Regions from separate parts of the Virgibacillus sp. 6R genome, predicted to be linked through region 1. Evidence: riboswitches for the same ligand, from Rfam matches in the RefSeq annotation. Region 1 holds a riboswitch; each other region holds the start of a gene.
The links. A riboswitch is a leader RNA that binds a small molecule or an ion and turns the genes downstream of it on or off. The one in region 1 is predicted to bind thiamine pyrophosphate.
Positions count from the first base shown of each region.

Region 2: another riboswitch for thiamine pyrophosphate. It lies ahead of BKP57_RS16685 (thiamine phosphate synthase); the one in region 1 lies ahead of BKP57_RS18305 (ABC transporter substrate-binding protein).
Region 3: another riboswitch for thiamine pyrophosphate. It lies ahead of tenA (thiaminase II); the one in region 1 lies ahead of BKP57_RS18305 (ABC transporter substrate-binding protein).
Region 4: another riboswitch for thiamine pyrophosphate. It lies ahead of BKP57_RS08215 (lipoate--protein ligase family protein); the one in region 1 lies ahead of BKP57_RS18305 (ABC transporter substrate-binding protein).

Region 1 covers NZ_CP017762.1:4,042,272-4,049,680, forward strand. The annotation lists gene gpmI (2,3-bisphosphoglycerate-independent phosphoglycerate mutase) at 1-152, shown strand, start outside; gene eno (phosphopyruvate hydratase) at 184-1,470, shown strand; gene BKP57_RS18285 (ATP-binding protein) at 1,778-2,107, shown strand; gene BKP57_RS18295 (hypothetical protein) at 2,504-3,220, opposite strand; gene BKP57_RS23470 (helix-turn-helix domain-containing protein) at 3,789-4,082, shown strand; TPP riboswitch at 4,617-4,726, shown strand; gene BKP57_RS18305 (ABC transporter substrate-binding protein) at 4,973-5,974, shown strand; gene BKP57_RS18310 (thiamine-binding protein) at 6,066-6,356, shown strand; gene BKP57_RS18315 (ABC transporter permease) at 6,356-7,120, shown strand; gene BKP57_RS18320 (ABC transporter ATP-binding protein) at 7,188-7,409, shown strand, end outside.
Region 2 covers NZ_CP017762.1:3,667,108-3,674,516, reverse strand. The annotation lists gene BKP57_RS16700 (thiazole synthase) at 1-751, opposite strand, end outside; gene thiS (sulfur carrier protein ThiS) at 756-959, opposite strand; gene thiO (glycine oxidase ThiO) at 1,139-2,254, opposite strand; gene BKP57_RS16685 (thiamine phosphate synthase) at 2,238-2,852, opposite strand; TPP riboswitch at 2,974-3,084, opposite strand; gene BKP57_RS16680 (DinB family protein) at 3,391-3,852, shown strand; gene BKP57_RS16675 (acetamidase/formamidase family protein) at 4,168-5,067, opposite strand; gene BKP57_RS16670 (HAD family hydrolase) at 5,325-5,990, shown strand; gene BKP57_RS16665 (SCO family protein) at 6,661-7,248, shown strand.
Region 3 covers NZ_CP017762.1:2,425,264-2,432,672, reverse strand. The annotation lists gene opp4A (oligopeptide ABC transporter substrate-binding protein) at 1-1,543, shown strand, start outside; gene opp4B (oligopeptide ABC transporter permease) at 1,575-2,540, shown strand; gene opp4C (oligopeptide ABC transporter permease) at 2,558-3,460, shown strand; gene BKP57_RS10920 (copper homeostasis protein CutC) at 3,516-4,205, opposite strand; TPP riboswitch at 4,738-4,837, shown strand; gene tenA (thiaminase II) at 5,015-5,707, shown strand; gene BKP57_RS10910 (D-alanyl-D-alanine carboxypeptidase family protein) at 5,814-6,821, opposite strand; gene BKP57_RS10905 (N-acetylmuramoyl-L-alanine amidase family protein) at 6,861-7,409, opposite strand, start outside.
Region 4 covers NZ_CP017762.1:1,794,215-1,801,623, forward strand. The annotation lists gene BKP57_RS08195 (glycosyltransferase family 4 protein) at 1-598, opposite strand, end outside; gene BKP57_RS08200 (hypothetical protein) at 1,362-1,766, shown strand; gene hprK (HPr(Ser) kinase/phosphatase) at 2,128-3,060, opposite strand; gene lipA (lipoyl synthase) at 3,318-4,262, opposite strand; gene BKP57_RS08215 (lipoate--protein ligase family protein) at 4,255-5,073, opposite strand; TPP riboswitch at 5,571-5,678, opposite strand; gene BKP57_RS08220 (MurR/RpiR family transcriptional regulator) at 6,612-7,409, shown strand, end outside.

The sequences.
Region 1 (7,409 bases):
ACACAACGAATCCAGTTCCTGTTATTGTAACAAAAGATGATATTAGTTTACGTGATGGCGGCATTTTAGCAGATTTAGCCCCAACGTTGCTTGATCTCTTAGATATTGAACAACCAAAAGAAATGACAGGCCAGTCATTAATAAAAAAATAACTCAACGTTTTGAAAAAAGGAGACGATTTGAATGCCATATATTACAGATGTTTACGCTCGTGAAGTATTAGACTCTCGCGGTAACCCAACCGTTGAAGTAGAAGTATTCACAGAATCAGGTGCTTTTGGTTCTGCATTAGTTCCAAGTGGTGCTTCCACTGGAGAATATGAAGCAGTAGAATTACGTGACGGCGACAAAAGCCGCTACCTAGGTAAAGGTGTTTTGAAAGCAGTTCAAAATGTGAACGAAGTGATTGCACCTGAACTATTAGGAATTGATGTAACACGTCAAAACATCATCGATGCGTTAATGATTGAACTAGATGGAACAGACAATAAAGGAAAATTAGGCGCTAATGCTATCCTAGGTGTATCGATGGCTGTTGCTCACGCTGCTGCAAGTTATTTAGAAGTTCCGCTTTATAACTACCTTGGCGGTTTCAACGCAAAAACGTTACCAACACCAATGATGAACATTTTAAATGGTGGCGAGCACGCAGACAACAACGTTGACATTCAAGAATTTATGATTATGCCAGTTGGAGCTGAAACGTTCCAAGAAGCACTTCGTACAGGTGCTGAAATCTTCCATTCCTTGAAAAACGTATTAAAATCAAAAGGTTATAACACAGCTGTAGGTGACGAAGGTGGTTTTGCTCCAAACCTCGCTTCTAACGAAGAAGCATTGCAAACGATTGTTGAAGCGATCGAAGCAGCCGGCTATAAGCCTGGTGAAGAAGTAAAACTAGCAATGGACGTAGCCGCTTCTGAAATTTATGAAGATGGTAAGTACAACCTGAAAGGTGAAGGTGTTGTTCGTACATCTGAAGAAATGGTTGACTGGTACGAAGATATGATCAGTAAATACCCTATCGTCTCTATCGAGGATGGATTAGACGAAAACGACTGGGACGGCTTCAAGCTTCTAACAGATCGTCTCGGTAAAAAAGTTCAATTAGTTGGAGATGACTTGTTCGTAACAAATACTGAAAAATTATCCAGAGGTATTGAGCAAGGAATCGGTAACTCTATCCTTATTAAAGTAAACCAAATTGGTACTTTAACAGAAACATTTGAAGCTATCGAAATGGCAAAACGCGCTGGTTACACAGCTGTTATTTCTCACCGCTCTGGTGAAACAGAAGATGCTACTATTGCTGACATTGCTGTAGCAACAAATGCTGGCCAAATTAAAACAGGTGCACCATCTCGTACCGACCGTGTAGCTAAATATAATCAATTACTACGTATTGAAGATGAATTAGCTGGCATGGGTGAATACGCTGGAAAAATAGCATTTTACAACTTGAATAAATAAGGAATAGATAACGACCTCCCCGTTCGTATGATAGCGAATCGGGAGGTTTTTTATATTGTAAAGGAACCTATAAAATGGGGTGCTTGGGGATAACGAAATAACTGAATAGCCACGTCCGGCGCATGAGCCCAGCAACTAGGCGACTTTAGAAATGCGCCCTACGATAAGTCATCATCGGTTTGTCGCTAAGAGGAAGGCCGACTAAAAACGGGCTTGCCGCCCGACGTCGGCATACCCCTGGTTGCAGGGGCATGATTCCTAAATCTTTAGTTGATTCGTTCCATTCGCTACGTTGCTAAACGGGCGCTTGCGCCTTTGTTCTACTATAGGAAAGCATTCTTGTAATAAAAGGTTACGTTTCATTCAGGCAAAAGAAAACTTGATTCTAACGGGGTCACCTGGAACGGGAAAAACACATTTAGCGACATCCGTAGGTTTTGAGGCATGCAAGACGGGATTAGAGGTCAGGTTTTATCGGGTATCTAATTTGGTGGAAAGCCTGGAGAAAGCTTGGAAAGAGGATAGACTGGCATCCTTCCAAAGCAAGTTCAAAAATGTTGACCTCGTTATCTTAGATGAGATTGAATATGTTTCTTTTACTACGGAGGTTGACGAACTATTCTTCCAGCTATTTTAGTTGTTACTTGCTCTTGTAAAAACCGCCCAACAGCTTACTGGATTTCACTTTATAAACATCTTATGCTTTACCTTCAAGATAATCTAAAAAGACGGAAAGTTGTGAGCGTTTTTGCGTTCCTTAAATCTAAGAGAAAGAAAAAACGGATTCAAATTCGCTTAAAGTCAGCTATCCTGAACCCGTTTAAGATAATCATTCATTCTTTGTTTTTTTTGGGGGGATTTTTATAAATTCCAAATAAAGAATTAAAAAAACAATAGGGGTAATGATAAGAAAAGTAATAACATAGGTGTATAATTTCTCCTTATCAGTAATGTACATACTCGTATAATACGCAATTGAAATTAAAATAATTAGATAAATAATGTATCTTAAATACTTCATTTTAAATTAACCTCACTTTGTTATATCAATCCACCCATTATTTCTATACCAATCTTTGGAATCTATACCCCTAGCTAGGGCTACACCAACATTTAAATAATCTAAGGCCACATAAATAGCGCTAGAAATTACTGTTACTATAGCTACTCCTCTAACTGATTTTATTTTTAATTTTTTCGCTTGAGCAGTGGCTACCCTAGATAAATTTTTTGCGACTACTTTCTTGCCTTTCTTTTTAATATAACTTTTAAGTGCACTAACACCGCCACCAACAACCCCACTAATCGCTACATTAAATACGGCTCCAGCAAGATTAACACCAACTCTTATTTTACCCTTTTTCTTTTTAGCCGCGTATACTTTATTTGAACCAAAAATCAACTTTTTCGTCCTGGAAAGAAGAGCTATTTCTTCAGATTCGAGTTTTTCTACATAAGCTTCTTCTAGGCTTTCCTGAGTAGCCTCTAAATCATTAAATGTTTCAGAATCGCTATTAAAAATATCAATAAGTGCTTCCTCTAACAATTCAACTTCTTCCGTATCAGAAGTTGCTGCTACTTCTTCAATAACTTGTAGAAATTCATTCTTTTCCTCCCCGTCCATTTTTGCTATGTCTAAATCATTAACAGCAGCCTCACAATCAAAATCCTCATCCAAAATCTCAGGATTAAATGTATCAGCATCCTCATCCATATTTATTCCGAATTCTTTAAGTTCATCTTCACTCATTTTTTCTAAGTCATCAAAAGTAAGATCTTCTAAAGGTAATTCATCATTAAAAAATTCCGCTTCAAAATCATCAAAAGAAGTTAACGTATAGCGGTTCTGTAATAGTTGAAACTAAAAAAATAATAGCGGAAAAAAGTAATATCTTAGGAATACATCTTTTCATATTACCACTCCTAATTAAGTTTTCCTGAATTTCAAAATAATTATATATTAACTGACAACTATTAGCTACACTATTTTTAAGACAATATTCGACATAGTGATAATTATTATATACAAATTACTTTAAAGTTCTATAATAATAACGTGCAAAAAGTTTATGCTCTGCTGATCTATATTCTTCTAGGCTTTTTTTGTATTTTATATCGCTAAATATTTGCTCCTATTTTGACATTTTTAAAATTTACTTGTTGAAGGTTATGAACGGGGAAATCATCCCCACCCTTTAAAACGACTTTTGGGGGGGACATGCGGATGATTGGGATGATAATTCTGACACTGAAAACAATGAGCGTGGCTTATTGCCGCATCCAATTATTTTAGCTGCAAGTAAGGGGGGCAATAATCGATGAAAGTAATTATTCTGCATTATGGAAACTATATGGCAAGGTTATCCATGCGTAAGTTTTTGGATGAGTATGGAAATACTTATTGGAGCATCGACGAAGATAAACGTGATCGTTTACAATCCAAGCTTATGCAAGCAAATAGAATGGAAATTCTCTGCATGCCAAACTTACCTATTGAAGAAATCGAAATTCATGTGTGTAGGATGATTTTCAAATATAAAATTCTACACAAATTAAAAAAATTCTCCATAAAAATGACAAGAAACGCATTACAAGCGATAGACCAAAAGTAGACTCATTTAATTCCTATATAGATTACAGAAAAGAAATAGGATCATAAAGATTATGTGAGGAAATATGTGATACATCAACTTTATATAGAAATGAAGTGGGCACTTAAATTCTAGGATCGGATTTACTCAAGGCAAGCAGCGAAAAACTTGAAGTTCTATTGCACTATATTGTGAGTAATTATAGAAAGCACAAATTTTTATCAGATTGAAAAGTACATAAAAGTATGTAGAGACCATGTGTATAGACGACAAGATTACAATAGTTTACGTCTTAAATTAGAAGGTTTTCAACAATGCAGTTAACTGTTCAATAGTGATATGCATTATGTTAAGGATTATATTCATAATTGGGTCAAGTATTTCTAAAACTTATATTTGTGCCTTCATTAGCTATTCAAAATTGCTTAATTAAGGGAACCTGTGGAAAATTGTCATAGGTGACTGCTATCTGGAGCAAAGCTAACTATTAAAACTTGCTAAATCTCTACAAATATGGCATAGTTACTTATGGAAAGACAACTATATAATAGCATACAAGCGTTGTAGGGGGACCAGTGTTGCTGGTTGAGATTGTATCCGTAAGATACTGACTCTTAGAACCTGATCTGGGTAAAACCAGCGTAGGGAACATGTCGATATACAAAAATGATTTGCATGTGCAAAAAGCCCTAGGTGTACGTAAGCCCCTAAGGCTTTTTTTATTTCGTATATACTTGGCAGATGAACATATCTTCTAAACATAAAACCAACATAGGAGAATGCAACTGCTGGTGAATGTCCAAATCGGTTCATTGAACAATCAACGGAGGAGAGCTCGGTCTTTCGTGATTGGAGTTTCCCTTATTCTCAGTACCTTACATAGCTGTAGTTATTCTGGAGGAGGAGACACATTGAGAAAATTCATCATGCTAAGTTTGTTCATTATTTTGTTAGCAGCATGTAGTACAAATGGCGATGAGTCAGGTAAAAAAGAAAAAGCGGCAGATAAGAACCTAAAGGAAGTATCTATTGTTCTTGATTGGACACCGAATACCAATCATACAGGGCTATATGTAGCGAAAGAAAAAGGATATTTTAAAGAACAGGGATTGAATGTTGATATTAAAATGCCGGGAGAAGCAGGTGCGGATCAGTTAGTGGCGTCTGGGAAGGCTGACTTCGGTATTGGTGCTCAGGAAGGAATTACGGAAGCGAGGGTACAAGATATTCCGATCGTTTCCATTGCCGCGATTATTCAGCACAACACATCTGGCTTTGCCTCACCAAAAGAAAAAGATATAACAGAGCCTAAAGATTTTGAAGGTAAAACGTATGGTGGTTGGGGAGCTCCGGTTGAAAAAGCGGTAATTAATTCGTTGATGAAGCAGGACGGAGCCGATGTTGAAAAAGTGGACATTGTAAATATGGGGGAAACCGACTTCTTTACTGCCGTAGAGCGTGATATTGATTTTGCATGGATTTATTATGGCTGGACAGGTGTAGAAGCTGAACTTCGTAATGAAGAGGTCAATATGGTTTATCTCACAGATTACTCGGAAAAGCTGGATTACTATACTCCAGTGCTGACAACAAATGAAACGATGATTGAAGAAGAACCGGAGACGATTAAAAAGTTTTTAGCTGCTGTATCGAAAGGGTATGAGCTCGCTATTGATAATCCTGAGGAAGCTGCTGACATCTTAATTAAAGCAGTGCCTGACTTGGATGAAGATTTAGTAAAGGCAAGTCAAAAATGGCTAGCGGATAAATATCAGGATGATGCAGACAGATGGGGCGAACAAAAGCAAGAAGTATGGGAAAACTATTCGACCTGGATGTTTGACAATGAATTGTTGGACAAGCCTTTGGATAGTGAGAAAGCATTTACAAATGAATTTTTACCAGAAAAATAACCAAGGTACTCGTTAAACAATAGATCGACCTACGTCACATCATTTTGATTACGAGTGGCTTCGATATGATTGTAGAAACGGAGGAGAAGTAATGGCTAATGCGCTTGTAAGTATACAAATCATTCCAAAAACAAAAAACGGGGAAGATGTGATTCCTTATGTGGATGAAGCAATTGCAATTATTGATGCGTCTGGGGTTCCTTACCATGTAAGTCCTTTGGAAACAACGATGGAAGGTGAATTACCCGACTTGCTTGCGATTGTAGAGAAAATGAACCAACGGATGGAAGAATTGGGTTGTCCGAGTGTTATTTCGCAAGTGAAAATATTTTATCAGCCATCAGGTGCATCTATGGATAAGTTAACGGAGAAGTATCGCTAATGCTTAAGAAAATACTAAAAAGAGGATGGCGACCGGTTTTGGTCCTCATCCTTTTGATTATGGTGTGGGAGTTAGCGAGTAAGTTGTTTGCCATTCAAGAATGGCTATTACCTGCGCCGTCATCTATTGGACAAGAGGCAATCGCAGGCTGGGGAGATTATAAGCATCATCTTGGTGCAACGATTCAATTATCTATGATGGGATTTGTTATTGGTAGCAGTGTTGGTATCGTTGTCGCTGTATGTCTGCATTTAGTGCCGGTATTACGTGAGGCGTTATATCCATTATTAATTATATCGCAAAATATCCCGATCATTATATTAGCTCCGTTACTCGTTGTTTGGTTTGGCTTTGGTATATTACCTAAAATTATTGTCATCACGCTCGTCTGCTTTTTTCCGATAACGATTGCTGCTTTGGATGGGTTTCGTCAGACGAGTGGGGAATTGAAGCATTATATGGAAATGGCTGGTGCGAATAAACGGCAAATCTTTTACAAATTAGAATGGCCCCATGCGCTACCATCACTATTTAGCGGATTGAAAATCGCAGCTACCTATAGTGTAATGGGAGCTGTTATTTCTGAATGGCTTGGAGCTAGTGAAGGAATGGGTTATTATATGACACTTGCTTCCTCTTCATTTCGTACGGACCGAGTGTTTGTAGCGATTTTGTTTATTGTCACATTAAGTTTACTATTTTTTGCACTTCTTTCCTATGCAGAACGAAAAGTGGTTAAGACTCCTGCTCAACAGGAAGACTAGTATAATATGATAAATCTTATTATGAGTCAGCATGTTAATGTAATGTTAATGGAAGAAGGAGAAGCCAATGGGGAAATTACAGGTACAAAAACTAACAAAATCATTTGGTAGTAATCAAGTGTTAAACCAGCTTTCTTTTTCCATTCAAGATGGAGAATTTGTTTCCATTTTAGGACCATCTGGAAGTGGGAAAAGTACGTTATTTAATCTGATCGGTGGGATTATGAAGCCAGATGCAGGGTCTATTCGCTTAAATGATCGAGATATCACGGGCTTGCGTGGGAATATT
Region 2 (7,409 bases), 380 kb from region 1:
CCGTTTCTGGACTGCTTTTTGTTGCATATGTTTTTTTCGGTATCCTTCCCGCTTCGTATCCTAATCGACCGGCTTCAACGGCTAGCTTCATCGCTTTAGCCATTTTCACTGGATCATCTGCCCCCGATACAGCAGTATTTAACAAAATTCCGTCTGCACCGAGTTCCATGGCGTACGCAGCATCACTCGGTGAGCCGATACCAGCGTCTACAATGACTGGAACACTGGATTGTTCCATAATAAACTGCAGATTTAACGCATTCACTACTCCTTGCCCTGATCCAATTGGCGAAGCACCAGGCATCACCGCATGTACACCAGCTTCCTCTAGTCGTTTCGCCAACACGACGTCATCAGATGTGTAAGTTAATACAGTAAATCCTTCCTCAAGCAATTGTACAGACGCCTTCATCGTTTCAAATGGATCAGGCAGCAATGTTTTATCACAGCCAATAATCTCTACCTTGATCATGTCACATAATTCAGAGGCTTTCGCTAAACGAGCTATTCGAACTGCTTCTTCTGCTGTTTTAGCCCCGGCTGTATTCGGAAGCAACGTATATTTTTTTAAATCGAGTTCCTCTAATAAGTTAGGTTCATTCGCATCAAAAATATTCATTCTTCGGACTGCAAATGTTAAAATTTCTGCTTGCGATACCCTCACTGCTTCTCTTTGCACTTGGAAGCTAGGATACTTTCCCGTACCTAGCAATAATCTTGATTGAAATGTTTGCTTACCAATTTGTAACATCGTATTAACCTCCCCCTACAAAATGAACAATTTCAATAGCGTCTCCATCCGCTAACATTGTTTGTTTGTAATCTGTTTTTTTAACAATCTCTTTATTTCGTTCAACAGCTGCTATCTTCTCTTGTATGTCATAGGCTTCTAACAAATCAGCAATTGTCATTGCCTTATTATCGAATTGCAATATTTCTCCATTTACTTGAATATCCATTAAAAATCCTCCCTTCCATCCATTGATGTGCATCAACATCCAGAGTACGCTGAAAACACCATATTTCCTGAAGATACTGTGACATCGTCCAGTAACAATAACGGATGGAATTCTACTACGAACGCTACTTAGGAATGAGGCGCTTAGCCTCTTAAAAACGTTTAAAAGTAAAATTCCCCCTATTTACTTCCTACCCCTCTCAGCCGCTCTGGTGAGACCATCGCTTGCATAACAGATTCCGTTTCCTGATTCATCATTAGATCGCTAATTAATTGGGCAGTAGCAGGGGCTAACAATATACCATTTCGATAATGACCCGTAGCGTAATAAAGACCGGAAAGATAAGGGTGTTCGCCAATAACGGGAATCCCGTCCTCCGTTCCAGGCCGCACTCCTGACCAGAAGGATTCCACCATTGCCTCACGGAACTTTGGAATAACTGAAAATAATCGGTTTAGCAATGTCTCCAATCCCCCTGCCGAAACATGCGAAGAGTGATTATAACGATCAGAAGTAGCGCCAACAATATAACGGCCATCCTGTTTTGGTACAAGATAAAAATCCTGACAGAATAGAGTTTCATGGATTTGGATATTGTTTGATGTAACCGATAAGCATTCCCCCTTAACAGGCACAATTGGATTAGATAGTCCCATCTCTGTAAACCAACGTCCACTTTCAGCACCTGTTGCGACTACAACTCGATCAGCCGTTATCATTCCCTGATCTGTCGTTAAAGTAAAAGAATCAGTTGGTTTAGATATTGTCCAGACATGACAATCTTCTTGAACCTCCCCTCCACTTGCTACAGCAGCTTGTTTAAAAGCTTCACATACTCGGGTTGGCTCTACATGTCCATCTTTTTCCATATACAGAGCAGCAATGGCTTTTTCGCCTAACATCGGGAACTTTTCTTTTAATGTTCGAGGTTCCAACCACTCTAAATTAGGCAAGGCTTGCTGTTTTGCAGCAAGTACTTGTTTTTCGTTTTCGTTAAAAGCAATTTCCAACATCCCTTTGGGAGCTAATTGAATATCAATGGCAGTAAGCTCATATAATTCCCGGCTTAATTCCTTATACATATTTCTACTTGTTTGACAAAAATGATAAAATCCATTGGAAGTGCTATTTTCCGTGTGTACTCCGAGCATTCCCGCTGCAGCTCGTGTTGCTTTTCTGCCGCTCTTCTGCTTTTCGATGACCATTGCAGATAAACCACTTTTATTTAAGGAATAGGAAATAGCGTGACCAATAATTCCGCCACCAACAATGACAACTTCATGATGTTGCTTCAATTCGCCTTACCTCCTCTCGTAATTTCATTGCCGCAGTTTGAGGACTAGAAGCACTAAAGATTGCTGACATAACAGCGATTCCGGAAATATTTGCGCCTGATAAGTCACATATTTTGTTGTTTTTAATTCCTCCAATTGCAATTACTGGTATCGTAAGGGCATGAGCTAATTGTTTTACTTGCTCAACCCCTCTAGGGTTTATTCTCGGTTTACTATCTGTTGCAAAAACGTGCCCAAACATAACATAATCGGCTCCACATCGTTCGGCATGCCTTGCAGCCTGCAAAGAATGAACGGACACACCCACTTGTAATGAGGGAGATAATTTTTTCATGTCAGCTATTAACGAGGCCTTATTTTCTGGTAAATGTAACTGATTTACTTCTGTCAAAGCTGGGGCAGAAACATGATTATGAATACAAAGCACTTCTCTCGAAACACCAGCCTGTATCAACTTTTGAACAAAAGCTAGATACCCCTGTAATGACTTCTGCTTCTCTCTTAAAATAATTCGATCTACAAACGGAGCAATCACTTGTATGGTATCTACTAATTTCGCTTCCTCCATCTTCCCGTTCGTTACAGCATATAATTGCATAGCTCACCTCATAGTCTACTAACGTAATTACGAAAAACAAAAATGCCACTTTCTCCAGCGAAGGAAAAAGTGACATGTATATGCACGAATCCAGTTAGACCAATCTTGTACCACATACAAAATAGTCCACCTGCCACTTTCCTCCGCTGGTTTGTTAGCCAGTTCAGGTTCAAAGAGTCCCAACGTTGTACGTTGATCTCAGCCATTTAAAATGGCACCCCTAGTGATTTCATATATTCATTTTTTATTTGATTCCCTTCTAAGGTACATCAATTGTATGCATATGTCCAGAAAAAACGGTTAAGTTTGAAAACTGCGACCACTTTATCATGATTCACGCTTCAAACTACATCTGGTTTCAAACTCCATTATCCAGCACCACACTTACTACATTTGTGCAAGCCACTTGGTAAAGCAGTATACTCGTTCGTTATTAAATAGATTAACATTCCCATTATACAAGTATGGGTATAAAACTATTCATCTATCATCTTCTTTGTTATACTAATCTCAAATTCAAAAATTTAGGGGGATGGACATGAGTAAAGATTTAATCGAACAATTTGCGTTCAATCGCAACATGCTATTTACAGAACTGGATAAGCTCGATGAATCGCTTATCGACAAGCAGCTGGAAGGGTTGAATAATACAGTGCGCTGGCATATCGGACATATATTAACTGTGGCTGAACAGTTTTTATTTGGATTTCCAAACCAATCCAAGCATTTACCTGAAACGTATATTTCTTTATTTGGAAATGGAACAAAACCTGCTGATTGGCCAGAAGAAGTACCTAGTCTGAAAGAATTAAGGGCAAATCTGCAGGAACAATTCGACCGTGCTATGAAACTACAGCCTGAATATTTTGCAACGAAATTAGAAAAGCCTTTCCTAGGTCAAGATACAATTGGCGGGCTCACAAAAGTTGCCGTATTCCATGAAGCACATCATACAGGACAGCTACATACGATCAGCTTATTGACAGTAAAACAAGCATAAGATACATCAGTGGACGGTTCTCCACTGATTTTTGAATTATTTATTCCGTATAAGGTGCTGTAAGACTCCCACTTCAAGAGTTGAATAATCTGTACTGCAACAAGTCTAAGCGGGAGATAACAGCACCTAAATACCCCATTTCGTAAGAGCTTTAAGGTCATACCCTGGTGGTACTAACAAGTAGCGGGGGATGAATGAAGCCCCCGCTGATTGAAGATTCCATTTATTTTTTACATTTTTTCAATAGTACCAGTACACCATGAACAGAGATTGCTTGAACCCTCTGTTTAATCAACCTTTATCTATCAAATATTCCTACACTAACTTATAATTATATTTTTCAAGCACCCAAGTAGGGAGTTCCATCCTCGCTGTCATTAGCGGATCAACAATTTGACATATTTTCAAATCTGCTCCTAGAGATAAAAACATTGCTGCTTCATGCTCCTCCATCTTCACCTCATTTACAAGGAAGGTATGCATGTTTTTAGTTGCTCGTTTGGAAGCTTCATCTAGTGTTTCTGAAGATGCGATCGTCATCACATATTCATCATCAGCTAAAAATGGAAGTGGGTAAGGCTGACCTTTAATAACAGTAACTTTAACTGTAATTTCGGCAGGGATTTCCAGTCCGCAAATAACAACTTCACCATCTCCCATCACCGCATGAGCATCCCCCATGGCCAGAAGAGCACCATTGACATTGACAGGTAAATAAAGCGTTGCGCCTTTCCTAATACGCTTACAGTCCATGTTTCCACCATGGTCTTTCGGCGTTCCAGTCGGCACATCTTCATCTAACGGAGCTGTACCAATAACACCAATCATTGGATTAATCGGTAATTGCAGCGTCTCATTAAAAACAGCCATGCCCTCTTTTATCGATATAATTTTAGTCTTTTCTTGTGCGAAACAGCCGGCTAATGCACCCATCTCAGGTGTTATCGACATCACTCCCTGATGAGCAATTTTAATATCCAGAATATCAACCTTGATTGTATCTCCTGGGCTAGCCCCTTTTACAAATACAGGACCTGTTGCTGGATTAATTTTATCCCAGCCAACTGTATGAAATAAATCCTTGTCGCTCTTTATTTCGTTACTAAAACAATCATACGTTTCAAATAGCACCGTTTCCCCTGAAGCAATGGTTTCTACAGGCTTATTTGTTGGTGACATGGATAAAATAAAAGTTTCCTTAACAATCTTTTTCATTTCCATATACCTCCTTCATTATTTTACGCCCTATTCGTGCTTGCCCTACACATTTTTTCAAAAACTCAAATATTTCAAGCGATACATGATGCCTATTATACTATCATTTCATTATTTAACAATCTCAATGTAAACACCAGTCTCCTATATACAATGAATAGCTGGTTATCAAGATCATTGCTATAATAGATAGTGGTTTTCATAATCCATTCACCAGTATTCAACTATGAAAATTACTTTAATTTAGGAGGTATTCTATGAATCAAGTGAAATTAATGATTTTTGATATGGACGGTTTGCTGTTCGACACAGAACGAATTGCTTTCCAAGCCTTAAAAAAAGCGATGAAAAATGCCGACTATGAGTTAACGTTGGATATATACCGAAAAATAATTGGTGCTGGAAAGCAGGAAGACGAAGCAATATTAAAAGATGTATACGGTGAAGAATTTTCCTTTAGCCTTGTTTTAGATGACTATCTCCATGAATCTGAGAAAATCTTAAAAACGGATGGCTTAAGAATAATGGAAGGAGTCACGGAATTACTAGATATATTAGACGAGCGAAAAATTAAAAAGTGTGTTGCTTCTTCTAGTTCACTGGAAACGATTCAGCGCTACTTAACAATGACAAATTTAAAAGATCGATTTGATTTTTATATGAGCGGTGATGAAGTAGAACGAGGAAAACCGCATCCTGATATTTTCTTGGAAGCATGTCAACGTGCTGATGAAAGCCCGGAAGTAGCCATTGTCTTAGAAGACTCCCCAAACGGCTTACGAGCAGCATATAGAGCAGGTATCAAGTGTATTGTCGTTCCCGATTTAGTCGTCCCTGATGAGGAAATGGAAAACAGAGCATATCGAATTGTTACTAGTTTAGTAGATGTTTGCCATTTGTTTACAGCATCACAATCAAAATAACCCTTTTGCTAGCAGCATCTTTTGGCTAATTTATTATTTCTAGAACTTTGGTCAATTATCAAAGGTATGAAAAAGAACTTCTTTTCAAAAACAATTACAAGTTGTCATTTTTCCTTCACATAATCATATTGCGACCGAATTGTTTACTTGATACAATTTTGTTAGACTATGTTTTAAAATGTGAATAGTTGTTGAAATCGCTTTAGGCAGGAAGCGAAAATGATCTATGCAGTTATCTTGTTATACAGGAAACCTTCAATCAGTGGGCGGATCTTTTTACCACAATATTAATGATTAATACGACAATAATATGTCCTAAAGGTCTTTGAACAACATCGGGGCAATTAACTTGCAGTTGCATCTTCACTTAGCTCCTTGGGTTTCACCTCCTAGGATAAAAGTGGAGGTCGAACTGCCAGTTACATTCGGGACAAAACCTCATTCTTTTTTGCATAAAGAGTCTTAGTTTAAAAGTTGAGGTTTTCATAAAGGGAATCTTCAATCAGTGGGGGGCTTCATTCATCCTGATTGTTAGATGAACGAATCGGGCATTTAGGTGCTGTTATCTCCCACTTAGACTTGTTTTGTTGCAGTACAGATTATCCTACTCCTGAAGTGGGAGTCTTACAGCGCCTTATATACGGGATAAATACCGACGGGAAGGAAGTTGATGATGAAAAAGTATATAGGGGTTGCTTTCCTCGCATTAGCTGTTTTTCTTACTGCTTGTGGTGGCGCAGAAGAGAAAATCGATCCAAATATGTCAGAAGAGGTAAACGATTTTACGTTCACGACACAAGATAATGAAAAACTATCCTTAGAAGATTTAAAGGGCGAATATTGGATTGCTGATTTTATCTTTACCAATTGTACATCGGTATGTTTGCCAATGACATCCAACTTGGCAAAATTACAGCAAAAGACGGCAGATGAAGACATAAATATTCAATTTGTCTCTTTTAGTGTCGACCCAGAATACGATACTCCTGAAGTATTAAAAGAATATGCCAAAGAATATCAAGCAAACTTGGATAACTGGACGTTTGTAACAGGCTATGATTTTGAAACTATTAAAGAATTTTCCATCAAATCATTTAAAAGCATGATCGCTCCTCCACCTGAAGGAAATGACCAAGTAACACATGGAACCAGTTTCTTCTTAATCAATCCGGAAGGGGAAGTTATTAAAAAATACAACGGTGTACTAGCAGATAGTATTGATACCATTTTTGATGACTTAAAAGAATTAGGTTTATAGCAAGAAAAGCTTAGTAGATCATAAAATATTGGGCTTTTTTAGCGTGTTGCTCACTTTCAATTAGTAGCTGATAAATGAGATACAAGGTTTGTACAGCGCCCCTACACTATGTCAAACAAGCTTTGAATAAAGTGAATCTTCAATCAGTGGGGATTTTTATT
Region 3 (7,409 bases), 1.6 Mb from region 1:
GGATCGTGGGTTTTATGAAGGTGAGGATGATGAGAAAATTTTAAGATTTATAACAGATAGTCTAGTCGATACGAATGATGAGTTACAGCCAGAACCAGGTATGGCAGACTTTGAAGTCGATAAAGAAAAGAATACTGTTACTTTTACTCTAAAAGACGGAATTACGTGGCATGACGGCGAGCCACTTACTACGGAGGACGTCGCCTATGCCTATGAAGTTATTGCACATCCGGATTACGAAGGGATGCGCTATACGAATGTGAACATGATTGAGGGTGTAGAAGCCTATAACAAAGGAAAAGTAGACAGCATTTCAGGAATTGAAATTGTCGACGAGAAGACGATTGTACTAACGTTGACAGATGTTGCACCAAATACAATTTCAAATCTATGGAGCTCCCCAATGCCAAAACATCATTACGAGGGTATTGAAGTAGCTGATTTACCTGAATCGGATGCTGTCCGTAAAAACCCAATTGGTACTGGACCGTTTAAGGTAAAAAACATCGTACCAGGCGAAATGGTAGAAATGGAAAAATATGCGGATTACTGGCAGGGCGAGCCATACTTGGACGGTGTCGTTTATAAGGTTATTGATGCTTCTGTGGCAACAGGCTCTCTTAAAAATGGGGAGATAGATATCATGCAAGCTCCAAGTAGCCAATACCCTGAAATTAAAAAGCTTGATAACGTAGAAGCGATTGAAGAGCCAGCACTGAGCTTTAACTATATCGGCTTTAAATTAGGTCATTGGGATGCCGAGAAAGGCGTAAACGTGATGGACAATAAAAAATTTCAAAACAAACAGCTACGTAAAGCAATGGCTTATGCAATTGACATTCAAGGAATTTTGGATTCCTTTTCCAATGGTCTTGGTGAAGTAATTGGAGCACCGGTACCTCCTGTCAGCTGGGCATATGCGGATCAATCAGAGCTTGAACAATACAATTACGACCCTGAAAAAGCAAAAGAATTATTGGATGAAGCTGGTTATGTTGATGTCAATGATGATGGCTGGCGTGAGGATCCAGACGGAAAAGAGTTTACGGTAAACTTCGATACTATGTCAGGTTCAGATATTTCTGAACCACGTGCTCAATACATTTTACAGAACTGGCAGGATGTTGGCATCAATGCGAAATTAAACGGTGGTCTTAAAGAGTTTAATTTATTCTATGATGTCTTGGAAAAGGATGAACCCTCTGTCGAAACCTTTATGGGCGCTTGGGGACTTGCTTCTGATCCAGACCCAACAGGTTTATGGAAATCAGATAGCGTATCAAACTATGCGCGTTGGGTAAATGAGGAGTCAGATAAGTTAATCGAAAAAGGACTTAGCGATGAAGCTTTTAATCAAGAATACCGTAAAAATGTTTATGTTGAATGGCAAAAACTGATTAACGATGAATTGCCAAACATTTTCCTATACGCACCAGTGGATGTATATGCAGTGAACAAACGTCTACAAAATGTTCACACCAATTCATTTACATCTCAGCAAAACACACATTTATGGTGGGTAACAGACGCTAACGAAGAATAAAATATAAAACTAGTGATAAGGGGAAAATAATATGCTCATATACACATTAAGAAGAGTAGCCATCATGATCCCCATTATTTTCCTTGTCTCTGTAGTGGTATTTTTCCTGGCAAACCTAATGCCAGGAGATGCCCTTACAGGGAAAATTGATCCATTAAATACAGACCCAGCGTATATTGAAGAAATGCGAGAAAAGCTTGGCTATAATGATCCCACTTATGTTCAGTATTTAAACTGGGTCAGTGGATTTTTTCAAGGGGATTTTGGGCAATCATTCGTGCATAAAATGCCCGCTTCAGAATTAATTTTATCGCGACTGCCTAATACCATATTACTAGCTGTTGTAGCCATGATCATTACATACATAGTGTCCTTTTTAATGGGAAGATATGCAGGCCGCCATCCCTACACATTAGGCGACTATGGTGTACAAGTATTAAATTATTTAGCACTTGCCATGCCGAGTTTTGTAGCAGCTTTATTGCTCATTTACTTTGTTTCCTTTCAATTAGGGTGGCTCCCAGCAACTGGAAGTATTGGTTCGGGGGTAGACCCTGGGACATGGAAATATATCGTTAGTAAAGTAGAACATGCTATCTTACCGTCATTATGTCTTGGTTTATTGCCAATTGCTAGCTATACGCAATTTTTACGTAACGACATGATTGAAAGTTCTCAAAAAGATTTTGTGCGTATGGCACGCGCAAAAGGAACACCTGAAAAGAAAGTATATAATAAACATATTTTACGTAATTCTGTCATCCCTATCGTTACGCTATTAGGGTTTGATTTAGCTGGTATTATCGGAGGATCTGTTATTATTGAAACCATTTTCACGTATCCAGGGGTAGGTCAACTATTTGTAGATTCAATTAATAATCGAGATTACACAGTAGTTATGGCGATCACGATGCTATTAACCGTTATGACACTTATTGGAAATCTGCTCGCTGATATTTTCTATGCGTTAGTGGATCCTAGAATACGATTGGATTAATGGAGGAGGTAGATTAAATGGAACCAATTACAAACCAAACTGTTCAGCAGACCCCTCCAAAGAAGAAAAGTTTATCACAATGGGCAATGGCCCGAAAAAAATTTATCCGAAATATTCCTGCAATGGCTAGTCTTATTTTCCTATTAGTTGTAACAGCATTATCCATGGCGTCACCACTTTTATCTGATATTGATCCGAGTCGCATAAACCCAAAGCTTGTTGAAGCACCGCCTTCTGCTGAACATTGGCTTGGTGCAGATAGTGCAGGTAGGGATATCGTTACCATGCTATTATATGGTGGACGGACATCGTTATTAATTGGCTTTTCTTGTACGGCCATCATTATATTCATTGCTACGTTAATAGGAACAATTTCAGGTTATTACGGGAATAAAATTGATAGTATTCTCATGCGATTTACTGATTTTATGATGAATTTCCCGTTCCTGATTTTTGTTATTGTATTACAAGCGATTTTTGTTGACAGTGGTGTGTTAGCATTAATTCTTGTTATTAGCTTACTCAGCTGGACCGGAGCCGCAAGAGTAATTCGAAGTAAGGTTATGTCGGAAAAGGAAAATGAATATGTATTAAGTGCGGTATCAATCGGTACCAAGCCTTCTAAAGTAATGATTAAACATATACTCCCTAACGTCATATCAACCATTATCGTTCAGGCAACACTTTTATTAGCAGCGATGATTGTGGCCGAAACTGGATTGAGTTATCTTGGCTTCGGTGTACCAGTTGGCACGCCAAGCTGGGGGAATATGCTACAAGCAGCCCGTGACCCTGGTACGTTCGAAAACCTGTGGTGGGTATGGTTACCACCTGGTTTGTTAATAACGTTAACCATTTTATCAATTAACTTTATCGGCGAAGGATTTAAAGATGCTTTTAACCCGAAAACAAAGAAATAATAGTTTGAGCCTGGGTTTTATGAATGATAAAACCCAGGTATTTTTATTGAAAAAACTAATTTCCTTTCATTGTTCTTTTGACTTGTTGTATTTTACTACGATCAAGCGAATGAGCAAACGAATTATTTATTCGTACACCTGAACCAAAGTGAAAGGCTTGTGGCTTTACTTGATGATAGACATCGGCAAATGTCTCTGGCCTTAAACCGTGACCAACCATAACGGATAAATGCGTATCATTGGCTAAATCAATTATTTGCTGCAGTTGTGGAATTGCGTCAGGAGCTTTATAATTACCACCGGCTGTTAAAATCGTTGTAATTTGCTCATATTTTGCTAAGCATTGTAATGCTTCTACTTGATCACGGGCAAAATCAAACGCCCGATGGAAGGTTACTTCCAAACCATCAGCCACATCCAACAACTGTTTTAAAACTTCCTCATCAATGGTCTGTTTAACCGTCAATGCACCAATAACAATCCCATTTGCTCCAACTTTCTTAATTAACTCTATATCCGCTTTCATTGTGTCTAAATCATGTTTATTATATACGAACGATTGACTATGTGGACGAACCATTACATTCATAGGAATGTTTACAGCTTCTACCGCATTTTTTAGTAAACCGAAGCTTGGTGTTAAGCCAATTTCCGCCATTGCAGGACTAAGTTCAATCCGATCTGCACCATACTGCTCTGCCTCAATCACATCTGTTAAATTCGTTGTAATTACTTCTAAAAGCATGAATATTCCTCTCCTTTACATACTCTACCCTCATCCTACCCAAACTGAGTACCATTTAACAGACCAAAAGCATGCAAAGTATCCATTTAATTATACTTAAGAATTGAATTCTTATAAATATTTCAATCGGTACGGGAATAAGCGGGCAACAACTATCCATAATCCCAGTCGTTTAAAAAATATTCCACAACAGGGAAAAGAATCAATAAGACACCCATACCCTATTGAAATAATCCGACTTTAGCTAACTGATTTTTATTGCCTTTAAAAATTGATTCATTAAATCCTGAAATTACGATGAGTAATTTCTTGTTCCAAAATGAACCACCCTAACAACATGAAAATGCAACTGATAATATAAAAATCGACGGGGTACATCCTATCCCCATCTCCTTTTTTTAATTGTTTAAATACACAAACATAGTTTGGCTATTTCAAGTTATCAATCTATAAAGATAACACTTGTTTTCTCATTTTATTTGCTCTATTTAATCAAATATGATTAAATAGCCTGTAAATAGTTTCATACTATATGTTTCACTAGGGGAGCAATTTTATTGCTGAGAAAGGAAACTTGACCCTTTGAACCTGATCTAGTTTACACTAGCGTAGGGAAGTGATGACTTGCAACAGATTAACAAGCTAGTCAAGCATGCACTCCCATTCTTTACAATCGTTGAATGGGATTTTTTATGACTTTTGCTTCACTTCGTTACAGAGCTAAGTGATCTTCCTCAAAACTGCAAAGGTGAGTTGTTTCCATAACTTCTCTAGCATTAAAATAATAACATGGAAGAGGAGAATTAAACGTGCAACCATTATTTACAGACCGTTTATGGAAAAAGGTGGAGCCCATTTGGAAGTCATATTTGGAGCACCCGTTTGTGAAGGGACTAGGGGAAGGTTGGCTGGACAAAGAAAAGTTTAAACATTGGATGAAGCAAGACTATGTTTATTTAATCGAATATTCCCGTCTGTTTGCACTAGGTAGTGCAAAGGCAAATGATTTAACAACTATGACAACCTTTGCCAATCTATTACACGGCACATTGCATATGGAAATGGATTTGCATCGTAACTATGCAAGTAAATTCAGTATTACCGCACAAGAGTTAGAAGAAACAGAAGCAGCTGCGACAACGACTGCATATACAAGTTATATGCTAAATGTCTCTCAACGAGGTGGCGTAGAAAATACAATCGCTGCTGTTCTCGCATGTGCCTGGAGCTATAACTATATAGGGAAAATACTAGCAACATGGCCAAACGCATTGGAACATGAATTTTATGGGAGTTGGGTACAAATGTATTCCTCAGATGAATTCACAGCACTTGCTAACGACTGCATTGATTTAATAAATGCTATTGCTAAAGATAAACCAGAGCATGAGCTGGCTCTATTAGAAGATATCGTTGTCAAGACAAGTTACTTTGAGTATATGTTCTGGGATATGGCAGAAAATCAAGCAATGTGGCCAATCCCTTCCACAGCATTAGTTTAAATGTGCATGACACTCCATTACTAATATTCTATCTAATTATTATAAAGAAAGACTCCCTGCTATATTTCTATTTCAGAAGGGAGTTTTTCTGCTTTCGGATATACATTTATTCTTGAGATAAATATTCCTCTAATGTTAGATCATTCTTCATGATTTCTTGAGCGGCTTTCTTACCAACATAACGAATATGCCATGGTTCATATTGATATTGTGTAATTTCTTCTTTTCCCTTTGGAAAGCGAATGATAAATCCATATTCAGCCGCATTCTCTGCCAACCATTTACCTTCATCTGTATTTCCAAAATCCTCGTTTAATTGGAAATCAACATTAGGACTAGTCACATCCATCGTTAAACCCGTTTGATGTTCACTTTCACCTGGACGAGCACTTACTTGGTTTGCTTCTGCTTCACCTAAAGATTGTACATTAGAAGCAAATATCGATGTTTGCCGATCATAGGAACGATATCCAGACTGGGCAAACAACTCCAAGCCTTCCTTATCTGCAGCTGCAAATAACTCTTCAAGCGCTGGAGCAGCAATTTTACGCATTTGTTTTTTCGGTAAATCTTCAGTAAAAGGAAAACGAACATTGGGTGTCACTAAGTCCACAGGCGTATAGTCTGGTGGTAGGGCATTTTCCTTATTTACTAATACTAATTGTTCGTGGGGATTTGCAGTAACTTTTGTCCCACTATCCGTGGTAACAGGCTCTGCTTTAACAGGCAATTCTTTACCCGCTTCAAAACCACTAGATTTATCTTCAAGTAGTTGCCGAACCACTTTTGCAGTTTCTTGTTCATAGATACCAGTTAAAGGTAAATCTTTCTGCATCTGTAAGTCTGTAACAGCCCATACAGTAGCATCATCAAATTCACCATTATCTTTTATATCGTAGCCAATATTCTTTAAAGCAATTTGTAAAGCTTTTACATCTTTGCCACTATCTAATTTTTGTAAATCCGCTTCAGGAAGCTGTAAGCTCTGATTTGTTTCACCGTTTTTTTCATCATTGGACTGAGTTGATTCTTCTTTATCGTTATTCGTACATGCTGATGTAAATATAAACATAAGCAATAAAACAATAAAGGTGATGATATGTTTCCGTTTCATAATTTCCTCTCCTTCGAAACGTCCCTAGATGGAAGCATTCTAGCTTGCTTCAAAATAGTTTTTCAATCCATCTACAATTGCAGCACCCACTATTTGATCATATTCCTCAGACTGTATGGTTGCTAATTCTTCTGGATTACTCATAAAACCTAACTCTAACAGGATAGATGGTGCATCGTTATCATTCAATACAAAATAATTGTTTTCCTTGACTCCCCGATCTCGTAATTCAATAGCTGCTGTAAGTGACTGATTAATACTCTGCGCTAACTGATGATCCTTTTCCTTAGAAAAATAATACGTACTAAAACCACTTACACTTGGATCAGTAAATGTATTGTAATGAACACTGATAAAAGCCTCTGGTGATTCTTCATTACTCATGTTCCTTCTATCTTCTAACGATACTTTTTCATCTTCTGTCCTTGTCATTATAACATTAGCTCCAGCATTTCGTAATGCTTTTTTTATCGCATCTGACGTATTCGTAATTAAATCTTTTTCATGTACAACGTTAGACTCTACGGAACCTGGATCTCTTCCGCCGTGTCCAGGATCAATCATAACCGTGTGTCCCTTTAGTGCTAC
Region 4 (7,409 bases), 2.2 Mb from region 1:
ATAAAAAACCGAGATTGCTGCCAATTAACACGATACATAAATAAGCGACTATGATTTGCATATCAATAAAAGCCATGACACAAATACTGATTAAAGCAATCGTTGTTACCCCAGTTGCTAAACCATCTAGTCCATCAATTAAATTAATTGCATTGGTAATCCCGACCACCCAGAGAACCGTAATTAGTACACTTGCAAATCCCAATTCAACGGTGCCAAAGAGCGGAAGCGTCAATTTTTCAATAATCAGCCCAGAAGAAACCAAAAACGAAGCTGCGATCAATTGTCCTGTTAATTTAACAACTGGCTGAATGCTGAAACGATCATCTAGAGCACCGGTTATAATAATAACAACTGCTCCAGCAGCAATTTCAGCTAAATGCGGGTGGCTTGGTTGTAAATATACTAACCCTGCAACCATACCAAAAAAAATGGCTAAGCCTCCAAGCCGAGGCGTTACTTTCGTATGTATTTTGCGATAATTGGGGAAGTCAACGGCACCGATAAAGATAGCTAATCTCTTTACGGGATATGTCAGCAAAAAAGAAGTAATAACTGCAATCCCAAAGGCTATAATTAAATCCACATAATTTATCATATTATTCTCCTAATATTCTTAGCTGTGTTCCTCTTAGTTTGAATTATAATAATCGACTTAAATTATATCGAATCCTAGCAGTTTTTAGCAAATTTTATTGTACAGAATCGTCAAACATGATAGGCTAATTTTAAAAGTTAGCATTAGGATAGTGAAACTTATCTGGATGTTACGATTTAACTTATTGCAAGGTAAGTAGCTCAAGGCTTTGTCCAATAGGCATTAAGAAAAACAGAATAAACCTGTTGGAGATTATCATTTCATACAATGTAGCAAATAAAATGAACAAAGACGAGGGGCGCCCGTTTAGCAACGTAGCGAATGGAACGAATCAACTAAAGATTTAGGAATCATGCCCCTAAAAACAGGGGTATGCCGACGCCTGAGCGGCAAGCCCGTTTTTAGTCGGCCTTCCTCTTTACCACGAACCGATGAGGCCTTATCGTAGGGCGCATTTCTAAAGTCGCCTAGTTGCTGAGCGATGGAGCCGGACGTGGCTAGTCGGTTATTTCGTTATCCCCAAGCACTTAAGTTTATACTTTTGTATGAAAAAAACGCTATTTACCATTATATAACTTATTTATTTTAGGTAGTCTTTCAAGAATCTAAACATTATAAAGCAAAGTTTTTCATCATAGATGGTGGCTTGCGCTCTTGGCGAGCCATGCTGGTTTCTTATCTTTTAAAATCAATCCAGCTTTAACCGGACAAGCGACAATAGACATAGCCATTTTCACCAATTTTAAGGAAGGAGGTTGTTTCCATGAGCCCGTATGTATTTGTTGCAGCAGCTGCTCTAGCAATGATCCCCATTTTAGCACTCTTTAAAATAAATGTGGAAAAGTTAAAACAAGACCCTAGTCTACAAGCAAGAGTTCAAAACAATATGATGATTGGTGTAGCAATAAGCGAAGGTCTTCCAATACTATTGATTGTTTACGGCTTTTCTCAGATGGAAAGCGTAACTGAAGTTTCAGAGCTATACACACCGGCAATCATTCTATTATTTCTTGTTATCTTTGCGGTGTTCTTTATTTTTTTACAGAAAAAAGTAGATGTGCCGGAGGAAGCTAAAGCTATGGTCACACAATTTTCTTTAATTAGTACATTCCTAGTACTCGCGATCCCTATTATTTCCATCGTAGCATTATTTATGATGCTGCCTTAATTACCTAGACCTACACGGATAAAGTGTAAACAGCTGCTTTTAGCTCCAAATGTGGGCTTACCATACATAACTATAACTTATGTAAAGACTGGGATATAACCAAACCAGCGCTGCTGATTCAAAAAACGAACAATAAAGTAGACCCAATAAGTAGGGGGTTCTTTTATCCCCTACTTATTGTTAGTACCATAATGGTATGACCTAAAGACCACTAAACGAATCGAGTATTTAGGCGCTAATATCTACTGCTTCACTTGTCGTACTTGAAGTCGGAGTCTAACCTTATAAGCGGGATAAATGGATCGTTCGGCTATTGCTATATCGTATTTGCTTTTGTCCCAACCCCATTTAGAACTATCATTTAATTAGTTTTCCCCTTATTTTCCATATCTGATTCTAGACGTTGAATAAATTCTTCTGCTGCACTATAGCCTTGTTGTTTTAAATACCAGTTATTTGCCGCAGCTTCAATTAAGCCGACGACATCGCGTCCTGGTTGCAATTGAATTTCTATTGTAGGTATAGTAACCCCCATATAATCATTCGTCTTTGTTTCAAGTTCCAATTCATTGTTTAAAGCATCTTTTTCCCATTCTGTTAAATGAATATCCAATGCGATACGTGTTTCTTCTTGAAACGCCTTCCTTCCATACAAACGAACGACATTTAGTAAACCGACACTTCGTAAAGCGAGAAACTCTTTATTCGTTTCATTATGTGTTCCTAATAAAGTATCCGGACCGAGTTTTTTTAAAACAACGATATCGTCCGCCACTAATCGATGCCCTCTACCTATCAACGTGTGGGCAATTTCACTTTTTCCAATCCCTGATTTTCCACGAATGAGTATTCCAAGCCCAAAAATGTTAACACAAACAGCATGAATTGCTGTTTCCGGTGCTAATGACTTGATCATATAAGCATCATATTTTTCAATAAAAGTGGATGTAGGCTCTTTTGTACGAAGTAGTGGAATACCCTCTTCATTACAAAATTGAGTTAAATACATCAATCCTTCTTGTTCGGAGGTTACAATAAAACAAGGCGGATGGTATTTCACGATATTGCCAATTCGCGACCTTCTTTCATCATGGGTTAATTGATGTAAATAGGCGATCTCCTTTTTCCCTAACACCTGAACATGCTCCATTGGGAAAAAATCAAAAAAACCGATAAATTCCAGCCCAGGGCGATGTGTTCGTGGCTTCGTTATTAAACGCTCTAATTCATCATTTCCTGCCAAAATTTCTAAATTGAATTGTTTTGCTAATTGCTTTACGGTGATGGATTTCATCATGAATACGCTCCATTTCTATATCCCAGTATATCATTATATACGAACAGAAACATGAAAGGGTTCCACACGGATTACTAATGTACATGAAGAACACTTATTGTTAAATTGTACTAATACCGTTAGTTGTTTTATTATTTTAAATCAAAGCCTGCAGCATCATTAGACATGACAAAAAGACGAAAAGCCCTCTTGCTTTAAAGAGGACTTTTTCGAACAAAACCATATTTTCCCATGATCCTAACTCATATCGCTTCTTAGAATTGGAAATCAACTTGCTTTTTTTCTTGACTCTCATATCCTTTCATATAATCAATTCTCCGTTGTGCAGAAGTCTTGCTCACCTGCTCATCAGCATGGTAAGAAGAACGGACTAAAGGCCCTGCTTCACAATGCTTAAACCCTTTTTCCAGAGCTATTTTCTTTAATTCTTCAAATTCATCGGGATGATAATAGCGTTCAACTTGTAAATGCTTTTTCGTCGGTTGCAAATATTGACCAATTGTCATTATATCTACTTGGTGAGCTAACAAGTCATCCATTGCTTGAATAATTTCCTCTTTTTCTTCTCCCAAACCAACCATTATACTTGATTTCGTCGGCGTATTTGGCTTGATTTCTTTTACCCGCTGCAAAAGCTGGAGAGAACGATCATACATTGCCCTAGCCCGAACCCGTTTTGTTAGCCGCCTTACTGTTTCAATATTATGATTAAAAATATCTGGCTCGCTATCCATTAACGTATGTAAGCTTTCATAATCCCCTTTCATATCAGAAGGCAGAATCTCAATCGTACAGCCTGGATTTTTACGTCTAATCGCCCGAACAGTTTCTGCAAAAACAGCTGCCCCTCCATCATTTAAATCGTCACGAGCAACAGCTGTCACGACAACATGCTTTAGTCCCATGATTGCAACTGAATCAGCTACGCGTTCTGGTTCTCCCCAATCCAATTCATTTGGTAATCCTGTCTTTACAGCACAAAAGCGGCATCCCCTTGTACATGTATCACCTAAAATCATAAAGGTTGCTGTCTTTCTCTCGCTCCAACATTCGTGGATATTAGGACAACGAGCTTCCTCGCACACTGTATTGAGACGATTCTCCCGCATTAACTTCTTTAAACCACGATACGACTGATTCGTATTGATTTTCGTTTTTAACCATGCAGGTTTTCTTAGGGGTGTTGTATTTTTAGACATGAGAAACCGCTCCTTCTAATGGTAAATTAGCATATTTTTTTTCAGCTAACCGATACACTTCATTCCACTGGCTTTTTGTTAATGAAAATTCTTTCAGTTCAATTTCGAGACCTTCTGAAAAACCTTTTTTAAAAGCTGCTTTCACGGTGTCATACGAAATATTTTTCTGTAAAATCCGGTTTATGGTTGTAGCTTTGTTCCAAAAAGCTTGCTTCTTTCTCATTTTTATTTTTTCATTTGGAAAAATAAACATATCGAACAGCATATCTACATTCATCGATATAGGGATCGATCCGTGCTGAAGGAGTACTCCTTTTTTCCTCGTCTGTGCATTTCCTGAAAGTTTTTTACCATCCACGACCATTTCATAAAATGCTGGGCGCTCAAAACAAATATTGCTTCGCTCCTTAGATACCGATTCAGCATAACTTGCTTTTATTCCTAAATGGTTATATCCTTCCAGAATTCCTTTGGATAAATCATAATAGGCTTGGCGAATTGACGAAGCTACAGACGGGTGCGATTCGGAAATAACAATGCTATAAGTTAATTCATCGTCATGCAGCACAGCACTTCCTCCAGTCATTCTCCGAACCAATTGGCATTGGTGCTTCTGAACGCCTTCTAAATCAATTCTCCCCTCCAATTTTTGAAAATGTCCAATGGAAAGAGTAGGTTTCCTCCATTGATAAAAACGTAATGTTGGAGGTATTTTTTCTTCATAATGCCACTGTAACAGTGCTTCATCTAAGGCCATATTAATTGCAGCGTCATGAGGTACGTTTTCTAAAAATCCCCATTGTTCTTTCATTTACAACCGCCTCCAGTTAGTGAAAATTCAGTCTGTGGTAGGTATACTATATCTCCCCAATCATCGTAATTGGGAATTTTTCCCTCCTATTCATTGTACAAAAAATAATTAAAAAAAGAAATTAATTACAAATTATACAGAATAAAGGAATCTAACAAGAATTAGAATGGCTAAAAGGGATATTTGGAATGGTTTAGAAGAGTTGAGCTTTATACAACTATTTCTAAAATAGTTGGACAACCTTTGCGAAGAAATTGGTGTGTGTTATGTAGCAGTCACAGTGAAATTATCTACATTCAAAACGTAAGCGCCCGTCTAACGAGATACCAAACTTTATAATGCGAAAAGGACACATGGCAATATGAAGACCGATCTTATAAAGAAGATCTAACTACGTAGCATGAGTGCCAAAGCTAAACAAAGCAACTCCCATCATGGGTAACGGACATAATGGATAGAAAGATAAAAAAACTGCATTCCATTCACGTGAAATGCAGTCAGCTATGACTACACTTTCCCACGCAGGCATTATCCTGTTCGGGTACAAAGGGTCAAAACGACACACGTTTCTCTCAGCTAACCATCTAGCTCCCCTAGTGTTAAAAAGATTCTAATTTATTGATGAACTAAGTCTAGATTAGCAATAATGGTGGAAATTGTAAAGAAAAATTTATTGTTAGAAAAACTTGGCTTGTCGCCAAGTCTTATGGCGGAAGCCTTTGTTTTTCTTATACTAAGTATCATGCCTTTCGCTATGCTCAGGGCACAAAAATGAATAAAAGTAATTCTTCCACCCCCGAAAAAGTTGATAAAATATAATTGAGTAGGCAGATACACTACAGAGCACGGGGAGTTGAGTGGTGCAGTTCTTTACTTTGCTGCCCGCATACTAAGATGTGCCGTTTGTCATTTTTAAGTACAAATAAGTGTGCCAATGAGCACGGAAACTAATCCTTGTATAAACAATTCCAGTTTATTACGTGGCAAACAGTCAATGTCTGCTTTATCCACTATAAAATTCGGTGGGGATGTGTTGATATAAGGAATATTTATCCTAACTGCTGAGGAATTAATAATTTAAGAAACTTTAGATTACTACTATTTTTATAATATTTTTAATTTTACGCCTTATATATAGGCTTATTTTGTTATGCACTTTTTTATTTAAAATCAATTTTTAAGTTCTTTCAAACTATAAACCAAAAAAATCTTATGCTTTCCTATAGTGAAATAAAAACCCTTCTAAAATATCAGAGGACAATTGTTTTTATTAGCTATAGTTTAGAATGTATACGTACTTACATCCTATTTTCACCATCAAGTCGAAGCGTTTGTCGTGCTGAATTAGCAATTATTAACTCTCTCTTATATAATATCGTTTATAGGGTGTTCAAAGGTGAGATGAAAATTGTGTTGCTTCGCCCATTCTTTAATTACAGATAACTCACTGTCTCTTCTACATATATTCCATTCGAGAAGCGAGCAACTCGAATTCATTGTTCTTTTAGATTATATACTACTTATGGAGGTGACCAAGAATGAATTCTATCCTTGATGAGGTGCTATTAAAATACCAAACATTAAGTAAAACCGAAAAAAAAGTTGCTGATTATGTAATAAATAATAGACAACATTTATTAAATATACATATAAAAGAATTAGCTAGTAAAATAAGTGTTTCTGTAGCTACAATTACGCGTTTTTGTAAAAAAATTGGGGTAAGTAACTTTGTAGAATTTAAAATATTATTACGTGATGCAGTCGAGGAAACTATTGAGTCTAATGAAGCAATAGAAAAGGTTGCGCAAGTTTATAACTCTGTGATTAAATCAACACACTCTGTAGCAACTGTTAATGATTATGAACTTGTTTCCAACTGGATACAAAACGCTAATCGAATTCATATCTATGGTATTGGTAGCTCTGGTTTGTCCGCTGAAGAACTTAAAATAAGATTAAGCAGAATGGGGTATAGTGTAGATACGCATACAGATTCACATGCTATGGTTATTAATGCCTCTATTCTTACAAAAAACGATGTCGTTATTGCCATATCATCTTCTGGACAGACAAAAGAAGTGATTGATAGCGTACAACTAGCCAAATCAAAGGGAGCGAGGGTCGTCACCGTTACCAATTTTTCTGAAACCAGTTTAGCAAAACAGTCAGATATTATCCTGTATACCGCAAGTGTACAGCACTATCAAACAAAAGGTTTTATGAACAGTCAGTTATCTATTTTAATTTGTTTAGACATAATTAGTATGATGCTATTAACCAATGAAGAGGCGAGTACGAATTATAACCAGACACTGTCTAAATTAGAAGAATATAAA